Regions from separate parts of the Streptomyces sp. NPDC059875 genome, predicted to be linked through region 1. Evidence: riboswitches for the same ligand, from Rfam matches in the RefSeq annotation. Region 1 holds a riboswitch; the other holds the start of a gene.
The links. A riboswitch is a leader RNA that binds a small molecule or an ion and turns the genes downstream of it on or off. The one in region 1 is predicted to bind cobalamin.
Positions count from the first base shown of each region.

Region 2: another riboswitch for cobalamin. It lies ahead of cobN (cobaltochelatase subunit CobN); the one in region 1 lies ahead of ACFV9D_RS16800 (ABC transporter substrate-binding protein).

Region 1 is NZ_JBHWJZ010000012.1:31,768-37,596, forward strand. It holds gene ACFV9D_RS16785 (amino acid permease) at 30-1,481, shown strand; gene ACFV9D_RS16790 (Mov34/MPN/PAD-1 family protein) at 1,558-1,983, shown strand; gene ACFV9D_RS16795 (HD domain-containing protein) at 2,212-2,850, shown strand; adenosylcobalamin (AdoCbl) riboswitch at 2,857-3,007, shown strand; gene ACFV9D_RS16800 (ABC transporter substrate-binding protein) at 3,016-3,987, shown strand; gene ACFV9D_RS16805 (FecCD family ABC transporter permease) at 4,244-5,239, shown strand; gene ACFV9D_RS16810 (ABC transporter ATP-binding protein) at 5,236-5,829, shown strand, end outside.
Region 2 is NZ_JBHWJZ010000014.1:92,408-98,236, reverse strand. It holds gene cobN (cobaltochelatase subunit CobN) at 1-2,947, opposite strand, end outside; cobalamin riboswitch at 2,984-3,123, opposite strand; gene ACFV9D_RS18975 (cobalamin biosynthesis protein CobG) at 3,189-4,553, shown strand; gene ACFV9D_RS18970 (precorrin-8X methylmutase) at 4,568-5,203, shown strand; gene ACFV9D_RS18965 (precorrin-2 C(20)-methyltransferase) at 5,200-5,829, shown strand, end outside.

The sequences.
Region 1 (5,829 bases):
CGGGTCAGCATGGAGAAAGGCGCACCACCATGACCTCAGTGCAGGTCGACAAGCAGCACGACGGCAGTGAGGCCGCGGACTCCGCCGACGGCGAGGGTTACCACCGGGCACTCGGCGCCCGCCAGATCCAGATGATCGCGATCGGCGGCGCCATCGGCACCGGCCTCTTCCTGGGCGCGGGCAAGGGCATCTCCAAGGCGGGACCCAGCCTGATCCTCGCGTACGCCATCGCGGGCCTCGTCATCTTCTTCATCATGCGGGCGCTCGGCGAGCTCCTCATGTACCGCCCCGTGTCCGGCTCCTTCTCGGAGTACGCACGCGAGTTCATCGGCCCCTTCGCGGGCTTCGTGACCGGCTGGACGTACTGGCTCTTCTGGGTCGTCACCGGCATCACCGAGGTGACCGCGGCGTCCGAGTACATGCAGTACTGGACCAAGAACGCGGACGGCATCCTCAATCAGCCGCAATGGGTCTTCGCCCTGATCTTCACGGTCGTCCTGTTCCTCGCGAACCTGATCTCCGTCAAGCTCTTCGGCGAGCTCGAGTTCTGGTTCTCGATGGTCAAGGTCACCGCGATCGTCGGCATGATCCTGATCTGCGCCGGCATCCTCACCATCGGCTTCTCCGACGCCGGTGACACCGCCTCGATGACCCTGCTGTGGTCCGAGGGCGGCTTCTTCCCCAAGGGCATCGGCTCCACCCTGATGACCCTGCAGATGGTCATGTTCGCCTTCCTCGCGGTCGAGCTGGTCGGTGTGACGGCGGGCGAGTCCAAGGACCCGAAGACCGTCCTGCCCAAGGCCATCAACACCGTTCCGTGGCGCATCGCCGTCTTCTACGTCGGCGCGCTGATCATGATCCTCTCGGTCGTCCCGTGGACCCACTTCCAGCCGGGCGTCTCCCCGTTCGTCGCGGCCTTCGAGAAGATGGGCCTCGGCGTCGGCGCCGCGATCGTGAACTTCGTCGTCCTGACCGCCGCGCTCTCCTCCTGCAACTCGGGCATGTACTCCACCGGCCGCATGCTGCGCGACCTCGCGCTCAACGGCCAGGGCCCCAAGTTCTTCACCAAGCTCACCAAGAACGGCCTGCCGCTGGTCGGCACCTCGTTCTCGGCCGGGCTGATGATGGTCGGCGTCTGGATCAACTACCAGTGGCCCGGCGACGCCTTCAACTACGTCGTCTCCTTCGCCACCATCTCCGGCATGTGGGCCTGGATCATGATCCTGGTCTGCCAGGTCCGCTTCCGCCTCAAGGCCGACCGCGGCGAGCTGCCCCAGTCGCCGTTCAAGGCGCCGGGCGGCATCTGGTTCAGCCTCTTCTCGCTCGCCTTCATCGGCATGGTCATCGTGATGATGGGCATCGACAAGGACGCGCGGATCTCGCTGTACTGCGCGCCGCTGTGGGCCCTGATCCTCGGTGTCGCGTACCTGGTCCTGAAGGCGCGCAACCCGGAGGGCGCGGCCTTCGCCAAGCGCTCCTGACTCGCTCGTCTCGGCATTCGGGCCGTCCCGTACCACTCCTCGGTACGGGACGGCCCCTTTGCTTATCCTGTCGGACATGCTGACCATCACCCGGGCCCTGTACGACCAGATCGTGGAACACTCCCGCGCGGACCACCCCGACGAGGCCTGCGGCGTGGTCGCGGGCCCGGCCGGCAGCGGCCGCCCCGAGCGGTTCATCCCGATGCTGAACGCCGCGCGCTCGCCCACGTTCTACGAGTTCGACTCCGCCGACCTTCTGAAGCTCTACCGCGAGATGGACGACCGGGACGAGGAACCCGTGATCATCTACCACTCGCACACCGCCACCGAGGCCTACCCGTCCCGCACCGACATCTCGTACGCCAACGAGCCCGGCGCCCACTACGTCCTGGTCTCCACCGCCGACACCGACGGCGCAGGCCCCTTCCAGTTCCGCTCCTACACGATCGTCGAAGGCGTCGTGACCGAGGAGGACGTGAAGGTCGTCGAGGCCTACGCGTAGCGGGTGGTCCTGAACCGGGCCAGGTACGCGGAGGGCGTGACCCCGAAATGCCGGGCGAACGCCCTCCGCCCCCGCCGTCGTGAACACCTCCAGCGGCGCGGAGACGTCGAGCAGCCGGACACCGTCGAAAGCGAGCACCACCACCGAGTGAGTCATGTGTCCGATTCTGTGGGACGACTGTCCCCAGGGACATGGCGGGCCCTGCCCCGCACCAGGAAGGCTCGACCCATGGACCCGATCACCTTGATTCCCGACAGAAGGCTCGCCACCGCCGCCACCGAACTCGTCCGCGACACCGCCGGCGAGCTGATCTACCACCACTCCCGCCGCGTCCACCTCTTCGGCGCCCTCCAGGGCCGCGCCCGCGGCCTCGACTTCGACCCCGAACTCCTCTACGTCGGCGCGATGTTCCACGACCTCGGCCTCGGCGAGGCCCACCACGGCAGCGGCCGCCGCTTCGAGGTCGACGGAGCCGAGGAGGCCGCACGCTTCCTGCGCGCGCACGGAGCCGGCGAAGACGCCGTGCGGCGCGTCTGGACCGCGATCGCGCTGCACACCACCCCCGGCGTCCCGGAGTTCATGGAGCCCGAGGTCGCGCTCGTGACGGCGGGCGTCGAGTACGACGTCCTCGGTATCGGATACGACGACCCGGCCGTCGTCGCCCCCGAGGACCGGGACGCGATCGTCGCCCTGCACCCGCGCCCCGACTTCAAGCGCCGCATCCTGCGGGCGTTCACCGACGGCATCGCACCCAAGCCGGACACCACCTTCGGCAATGTGAAGGCGGACGTCCTCCGCCACCACGTGCCCGGTTTCACCCCCGGCGACTTCGTGGAGACCATCCGGGGCTCCGCCTGGCCCGAATGAGACACTGACCGGACATCCGGGCGGCAGGACCCAGGAAGCCGGTGCGAATCCGGCACGGTCCCGCCACTGTGACCAGCGCCCTCGGGCGTCGGAAGCCAGGAACTGACCTGCCGCCTCTCACCACCGACTGGGGACGTGGAAATCCCCGGAGGAGGCTCGTCCGTCATGACCTGGCGCCGCCGTACCCTGCTGCCCGCCGCCGCCCTCGTCCCGCTCCTCGCCGCCTGCTCGGCCCCCTCGGACCGGGCCCCCGCGGCGAAAGCCGCGCCGGGATTCCCGTACACCGTCACCAACTGCGGTGTGAGGACGACCTACCAGGCCCCGCCCGAGCGGGCCGTCACCATGAACCAGCACGTCACCGAGGTCATGCTCGCCCTCGGCCTGGAGAAGTCCCTGGCCGGCACCGCCTACCTGGACGACCGGATCCTGCCCGCGTACAAGAAGGCGTACGACGCGGTGCCGGTCCTTGCGAAGGAGTACCCCTCCAAGGAGGCCCTGCTCGCCGCCGACCCCGACTTCGTCCACGGGGGCTACGCCAGCGCCTTCGACGCCAAGGCCGGGCGCAGCCGGGACGACTTGAAGGCGGCGGGCGTCAACAGCCGCCTGAGCATGGAGTACTGCCCCTCCGGCGCGTCCTCCCTCGCCGACCTCTACCGGGAGGTCGACGAGGTCGGCCGGACCTTCGGCGTCCCCGACCGCGGTGCGCGATGGACGGCCGAGGCGAAGAGGACCGTCGCGGCGACCGAGAAGAAGCTGGACGGGATCGCCCCGGTGTCGGTCTTCGTCTACGACAGCGGCGACAAGACGGCGTTCACCGCCGGAGGCAAGGGCATCGGCAACGAGCTGATCACCCGCGCCGGCGGGCGCAACGTCTTCGCCGACCTCGACAGGACCTTCGGCGACGCGACCTGGGAGCAGGTCGTCGCCCGCAAGCCGGACGTCGTCGTCATCTACGACTACGGCTCGACGACCGTCGAACAGAAGAAGCAGCGCCTCCTGGACGACCCGGCCCTCAAGGACGTCCCGGCGATCAAGAACCGGCGCTTTGCCGTCATGCCCCTGTCGGACGCGGTCCTCGGCGTACGCGTCCCGGCGGCGATCGAGAAGCTGGCCGCCCAGCTCCACCCGACGCGGTGACGGCCGCGACGCCACCTGCGGCGGCGCCGGACCCGGGCCCGGCGGGCACCGCGTCCGGCCCGGGCCCGGCGGGCACCGCGTCCGGCCCGGCGCCGACACTGCCTCCGGCCCGGCGCCGACCGGCACTGCCTCCGGCCCGGCGCCGACCGGCACTGCCTCCGGCCCGGCGCCGACCGGCACTGCCTCCGGCCCGGCGCCCGGAGGCCGCCGCTACGGACGGCTCGGCCCCGCGCGGCCCGGCCCCGGCCGGTACGCCCTGGTCCTCGGCGGGCTTCTCGTCGCCCTCGCGGTCGCCGTCGTCGCCGGGGTCGCCCTCGGGTCGGTACGGATACCCGTGGGCGACGTCGTCGAGATCCTCACCGGCCGCGCCGCGCCCTCCCCGTACCGCACGATCGTCCTCGACGTCCGGCTGCCCCGCGTCCTGCTCGGCGCGGTCGTCGGCGCCGGACTCGCCGTCGTCGGCGCCGTCCTCCAGGCCCTCGTCCGCAACCGCCTCGCCGACCCCTTCCTGCTCGGGATCTCCTCCGGCGCGTCGACGGGCGCCGTCCTCGTCCTGGTCCTCGGCATCGGCGGCGGCGTCACCTCCACCGTCGCCATGCCCGCCGGGGCCTTCGCCGGCGCCCTGCTCGCCCTGGTCCTCGTCTACGCCCTCGCCCGCAGCGGCTCCACGATGACCGGCGCCCGGCTCGTCCTCGCCGGCGTCGCCGTCTCGTACATCCTGTCCGCGCTGACCACCCTGTTCCTCGTCCTCTCCCGGCGCCCCGAGCACTTCCAGGAGGCGATGTTCTGGTCCCTCGGCGGCCTCGGCAGCGCCCGCTGGGACGCCCTCGCCCTGCCCACGGCCGCCGTCGCCCTCGGCACCGCGGTCCTGGTCACCCTCGCCCGCCCGCTCGACCTGCTCCTCGTCGGCGAGGAGGGCGCGACCGTCCTCGGCCTGGACACGGCCCGCTTCCGCGCCGCCGTCTTCGTCCTCGCGTCCCTGGTCACCGCCGTCATGGTCGCGGTCAGCGGAGCCGTCGGCTTCGTCGGCCTGATGGTCCCGCACGCCGCCCGCATGGCCGTCGGCGCCCCGCACCGCCGCCTGCTGCCGGTCGCCGCGCTCGGCGGGGCGCTCGCCCTGATCCTGGCCGACCTGGCCGCCCGCACCGTCGCCGCACCCCAGGACATCCCCGTCGGCGTCCTCACCGCCCTGACCGGCGGCCCGTTCTTCCTCTGGCTCATGCGCCGCCGCGCGGAAGGGAGCCCGGTATGACCGAGCTGCGCACCGAGGCACTCTCGTACGGGACGCGGCTGCGGGGCGTCGACATCACCGCACGCCGCGGCGAGACCGTCGGACTCGTCGGCCCCAACGGCAGCGGCAAGACCACCCTCCTGCGCTGTGTCTACGGCACCCTCACCCCCACCGCCGGCCGTGCCCTCCTCGACGGCGACGACCTGCGCACCCTCGGCCCCAAGGCGCGTGCCCGGCGGATCGCGACCGTCCCGCAGGACGGGACGACCGAGTTCGAGCTGACCGTCCGCGAACTGGTCGCCCTCGGCCGCTCCCCGCACAAGCGCTTCTGGGAGGGCGACACGGGCGACGACCGCCTGCGCGCCGAGGAGGCCCTCGCCCGCGTCGGCATCGCCGAGCTCGCCGACCGTCCGTACCCCACCCTCTCCGGCGGCGAGCGCCAGCGCGCCCTGGTCGCCCGAGCCCTCGTCCAGGACCCGGCCCTTCTCGTCCTGGACGAGCCCACCAACCACCTCGACATCCGCTACCAGCTGGAAGTCCTGCGCCTCGTCCGCGACTTGGGCACCACCAACCTCCTCGCCCTGCACGACCTCAACCTCGCCGCCCTCCAC
Region 2 (5,829 bases), on a different contig from region 1:
CGCGCGAGTCGATCAGCTGGAGGATGCCCGCGCCGTACGTGCCCGGCCGCGAGCCGAAGATCCGGGTGGTGGCCCGCCGTTCGTCGCCGTGCTCGGCCAGGTCGGCCTGCGCGTGCGCCCGTACGAAGTTCTCCGCGGCGGGCTCGTCCAGGGACGCGGCGAGCCGAACGGCGTCGTCGAGCAACCCGATGACGTGCGGGAACGCGTCGCGGAAGAAGCCCGAGATGCGCAGCGTGACGTCGATGCGCGGACGGCCCAGCTCGGCGAGCGGGATCGGCTCCAGACCGTTCACGCGACGCGAGGCGTCGTCCCAGGTGGGGCGGATGCCCAGGAGGGCGAGCGCCTCGGCGACGTCGTCGCCCGCCGTGCGCATCGCGCTCGTCCCCCACAGGGAGAGACCGACGGAGGTCGGCCACTCGCCGTTGTCGGAGCGGTAGCGCTCCAGGAGCGAGTCGGCGAGCGCCTGGCCGGTCTCCCACGCGAGGCGGGAGGGCACGGCCTTGGGGTCGACGGAGTAGAAGTTGCGGCCGGTCGGCAGCACGTTCACCAGGCCGCGCAGCGGCGAACCGGACGGGCCGGCCGGCACGAAGCCGCCGTTCAACGCGTGGACGGCGTGGGTGAGTTCGTCGGTGGTGGCGGCGAGGCGCGGGACGACCTGCTCGCAGGCGAAGCGGAGCACGGCCTGGACGTCGGCGCCGTACGCGGCGGCGACCGCCGGGACCGCTTCCACGGACCAGTCCGCCGCCTCCATCGCCTCAACCAGCGCACGCGCCGTCGCCTCCGCCTCGTCGGCGGTGGTCCGGGTCGCGGCCGACTCGTCCAGGCCCAGGGCCTCGCGCAGACCCGGCAGGGCCTGCGTACCGCCCCAGATCTGGCGGGCGCGCAGGATCGAGAGGACCAGGTTCACGCGCTCGGGACCGGTCGGAGCCCCGCCGAGCACATGCAGACCGTCCCTGATCTGCGCGTCCTTGACCTCGCACAGCCAGCCGTCGACGTGCAGCAGGAAGTCGTCGAAGCCGTCGTCCTCGGGGCGGTCCTCCATCCCCAGGTCGTGGTCGAGCTTCGCCGCCTGGATCAGCGTCCAGATCTGCGCGCGGATCGCGGGCAGCTTGGACGGGTCCATGGAGGAGATCTGCGCGTACTCGTCGAGCAGCTGCTCCAGACGCGCGATGTCGCCGTACGAGTCGGCGCGCGCCATCGGCGGCACCAGGTGGTCGACGAGCGTGGCGTGCACGCGCCGCTTGGCCTGCGTGCCCTCGCCCGGGTCGTTGACCAGGAACGGGTAGATCAGGGGGATGTCACCGAGCGCCGCGTCCGGGCCACAGGCAGCGGACAGGCCGGCGTTCTTGCCGGGCAGCCACTCCAGGTTGCCGTGCTTGCCCAGGTGGACCATCGCGTCCGCACCGAAGCCGCCGTCCTCGGCGCGCGCCGCGATCCAGCGGTAGGCGGCCAGGTAGTGGTGGGACGGCGGGAGATCGGGGTCGTGGTAGATCGCGATCGGGTTCTCGCCGAAGCCGCGCGGCGGCTGGATGAGGATCAGCAGGTTCCCGCGCCGCAGGGCGGCGAGGACGATGTCGCCCTCGGGGTTGCGGGACCGGTCCAGGAACATCTCGCCGGGCGCCGGGCCCCAGTGCTCCTCGACGGACTCCCGCAGCTCGGCCGGGAGCTGCTCGTACCAGCGCTTGTAGTCGGCGGCCGGGATGCGGACGGGGTTCTTCGCCAGCTGCTCCTCGGTGAGCCAGTCCTGGTCGTGGCCGCCGGCCTCGATCAGGGCGTAGATCAGCTCGTCGCCGTCGCCCGACACCAGGCCGGGGATGTCCTCGACCGGGCCGAAATCGTAGCCCTCCTCGCGCAGCCGACGCAGCAGCGCGACGGCGGAGGCGGGGGTGTCCAGGCCGACCGCGTTGCCGATCCGGGAGTGCTTGGTCGGGTACGCGGAGAGGACCAGGGCCAGCTTCTTCTCGGCGTTCGGGATGTGCCGCAGGCGGGCGTGGCGGACGGCGATCCCGGCGACGCGGGCCGCGCGCTCGGTGTCGGCTACGTAGGCCGGCAGGCCGTCCTCGTCGATCTCCTTGAAGGAGAACGGGACGGTGATGAGCCGGCCGTCGAACTCAGGGACGGCGACCTGGCTGGCGGCGTCCAGCGGGGACAGCCCCTCGTCGTTCTCCTCCCAGGCCGCGCGCGAGCCGGTGAGGCAGAGCGCCTGCAGGATCGGTACGTCGAGGGCGGCGAGCGCGCCCGCGTCCCAGGCCTCCTCGTCGCCGCCGGCCTGGGCCTCGGCGGGCTTGGTGCCGCCGGCCGCGAGGACGGTGGTGACGATCGCGTCGGTCTCGCGAAGGCGGTCGAGCAGCTCCGGCTCGGGGGCGCGCAGGGAGGCGACGTACAGCGGCAGCGCGCGGGCGCCGGCGTCCTCGATCGCCTCGCAGAGCGAGCCGATGAAGGCGGTGTTCCCGCTCATGTGGTGGGCGCGGTAGTAGAGCACGGCGACGACGGGGCCGTCCGTGACGCGCGGCTCGCGCTCCAGCGGACCCCAGGTCGGCGCGGCGGCCGGGGCCTCGAAGCCGTGGCCGGTGAGCAGCACGGTGTCGGAGAGGAAACGGGCCAGCTGCTCCAGGTTGGCGGGGCCGCCGTGCGCGAGATAGGCGTGGGCCTCGGTCGCGACGCCGACGGGGACGGTGGACGCCTCCATGAGCTGGGCGTCGGGGGCCTGTTCGCCGGAGAGCACGACCAGCGGACGGCCCGTGGCACGCAGCGCGTCCAGGCCGTCCTCCCAGGCCCGCAGGCCGCCGAGGAGGCGTACGAGAACGAGGTCGGCGCCGTCCAGAAGCCCGGGAAGGTCGTCCAGAGCGAGGCGGGAGGGGTTGGCGAACCGGTACTCGACGGGTCCGCCGGCCGCGCGAGCGCTGAGCAGGTCGGTGTCGGAGTGCGACAGCAACAGAATTCGCATGCGTGCGCAGGCCTTCCTCGGGGTTGTCCGCGCCCCGGGTGGTCGTGTGGACGGCAGGAGTTCCTGACTCACCGGGTCGCTGGTGCGACCTGGCTCACAGTGGCGGGACCGCGCCGGATTCTCACCGGGCTTCCTCCCCGGGGTCCTGGGACCCCATGCCGTTCTGCATAGTAGATCCTGTGCCCCGCGGGCCGGGGGGTTGGCCGGATCACACCCGGTGGTCAGCCGGATTCACGTCGGTATGCTCGCCGCCATGCCGCCCACCCCACCCATCCCGCCCGACCGGGGCGAACCTCTCATACGGGACCGTGGCGACGCCTGCCCCGGGGCGCTCCGACTGCACTCCGCCGACGACGGCCGCCTGGCCCGACTGCGCCTGCCCGCAGGCCTGTTGACGTCTCATCAGGTCGAGGTTCTGGCGTCTGCGGCGGAGGCCCTGGGCGACGGACGGGTCAGTGTCACCTCCCGGGGGAACGTGGAGCTGCGCGGCCTCGGAGAGGGCTGCGGAGCCGAGCTGGCGGAGCTGCTCGCGGAAGCCGGCCTGCTGCCCTCCGCGACCCACGAGCGGATCCGGAACGTGGTGGCCTCGCCGGCCGCCGGACTGGACGGACTCGGCAGCGGAGACGTGCAGTTGTGGGCGCGCGAGCTGGACGCGCTGCTATGCGCGCGGGAGTGGACGGCGGCCCTTTCCGGCCGTTTCCTCTTCGTCCTGGACGACGGCCGTGGGGATGTGGCCGGCCTCGGCGGAGATGTGACCTTGCTCGCAGCGGCGTCCTCGGCGGACGGCGAGGGTACGGACGGGGCCACGGCGCTCCTGCGCGTCGGCGCCCAGTTCTTCCGGGTCGCCGCCACCGACGCCCCCGGCGCCGCGCTCGCCGCCGCCGACGCCTTCCTCGAAGCCGCGCGGGCGGCCGGGAACGGAGCCTGGCGGGTGCGGGAGCTCCCCGAGGGCGTGGAGCCCGACGTGGCCGCGGCCTTGCGCCGAGCGTGCGTCGCCGCACAGTCCATCGACCGCTCGCCCGAACCCGCACAGTCCATCAACCGCTCGCCCGTCGCCGCACAGTCGGTCGCCGGGCGAGCCCCGCACACCCCCTCCGCCGGGCCCCTGCCCGGCGTCGTCGGGCACGACGGCCGGTGGGCGGTCTGCGTCGGCGTGCCGCTCGGGCGGCTGACCGCCGCCCAACTGCGCGCCCTCGCGCCCGACGCGGCCGGGGAACTCCGGCTCACCCCCTGGCGCGGAGCCGTCGTGACCGGATTCGGCGGCCGCGCCGCCGCCGAGGAGCGGCGCGAGGCGCTCGCGGCCGCCGGGCTGATCACCCGCCCCGCCGACCCCTGGACCGGCGTCGGCGCCTGCACCGGCCGGCCCGGCTGCGCGAAGTCCCTCGCCGACGTCCGGGCGGACGCCACCCCGGGCGACGGCGGGCTGCCGGTCCACTTCTCCGGCTGCGAGCGCCGCTGCGGCCACCCGCAGGGCGCCCACGGCACCTGGGTCGACGTCGTCGCCACCGGCGAGGACGCCTACCTCGTGGACGGGCGCCCCACTCCCCGTACAGACCTCCCCTCCGCAGTCGCAGCGGCCCGCGGCCCGTCAACACACACGAGATGAGCGAGAGCAACAGGATGTTCGACTACGAGAAGGACGGCGCGGAGATCTACCGCCAGTCCTTTGCCACGATCCGCGCCGAGGCGGATCTGGCGGGCCTGCCCGCCGACGTCGCCCAGGTCGCGGTGCGGATGATCCACGCCTGCGGCATGACCGACCTCGTACGCGATATCGCCTACTCCCCCCAGGTCGTCTCCCGCGCCCGCGCCGCCCTGCGCGCCGGCGCGCCGATCCTCTGCGACGCGCAGATGGTCGCGAGCGGCGTCACCCGCAAGCGGCTGCCCGCCGACAACGACGTGGTCTGCACCCTCTCCGACCCCTCCGTGCCCGGCCTCGCCGCCGACCTCGGCACCACCCGCAGTGCCGCCGCCATGGAGCTGTGGCGCGACCGCCTCGAAGGCTCCGTCGTCGCCATCGGCAACGCGCCCACCGCGCTCTTCCACCTCCTGGAGATGATCGCCAAGGGCGCGCCCCGACCGGCGGCCGTCCTCGGCATCCCGGTCGGGTTCATCGGCGCCGCCGAGTCCAAGGACGCCCTGGCGGCCCAGACGCTCGGCCTCGACTACCTCGTCGTACGCGGCCGGCGCGGTGGCAGCGCGATGACCGCCGCCGCCATCAACGCCATCGCGACGGAAGCGGAGATCCAGGCATGAGCGGCAAGCTGTACGGGGTCGGCCTCGGGCCCGGCGACCCGAACCTGATGACGGTCGCGGCCGTCAGGGCCATCGAGTCCGCCGACGTCGTCGCGTACCACTCGGCGCGCCACGGCCGTTCCATCGCCCGCTCGATAGCGGCCGAGCACCTCCGCGAGGACCACATCGAAGAGCGGCTGATGTACCCGCTCACGGTGGAGACCACGGACCACCCCGGCGGCTACCGGGGCGCGCTCGACGACTTCTACGAGGAGGCGGCGGCCCGCCTCGCCGCCCACCTGGACGCCGGCCGCACGGTGGCCGTGCTCGCCGAGGGCGACCCGCTCTTCTACGGCTCGTACCAGCACATGCACAAGCGGCTCGCGCACCGCTACGACACCACCGTCATCCCCGGTGTCACCTCGGTCAGCGCGGCCGCCGCCCGGCTCGGCGAGCCGCTGTGCGAGGCGGAGGAGGTCCTGACGATCATCCCCGGCACGCTGCCGGAGGACGAACTGACGGCCCGGCTCGCGGGCACGGACTCGGCGGTCGTGATGAAGCTGGGCCGCACGTTCCCGACCGTGCGGCGCGCCCTGGAGCGGGCGGGCCGGCTCGAGGACGCGCAGTACGTGGAGCGGGCGTTCATG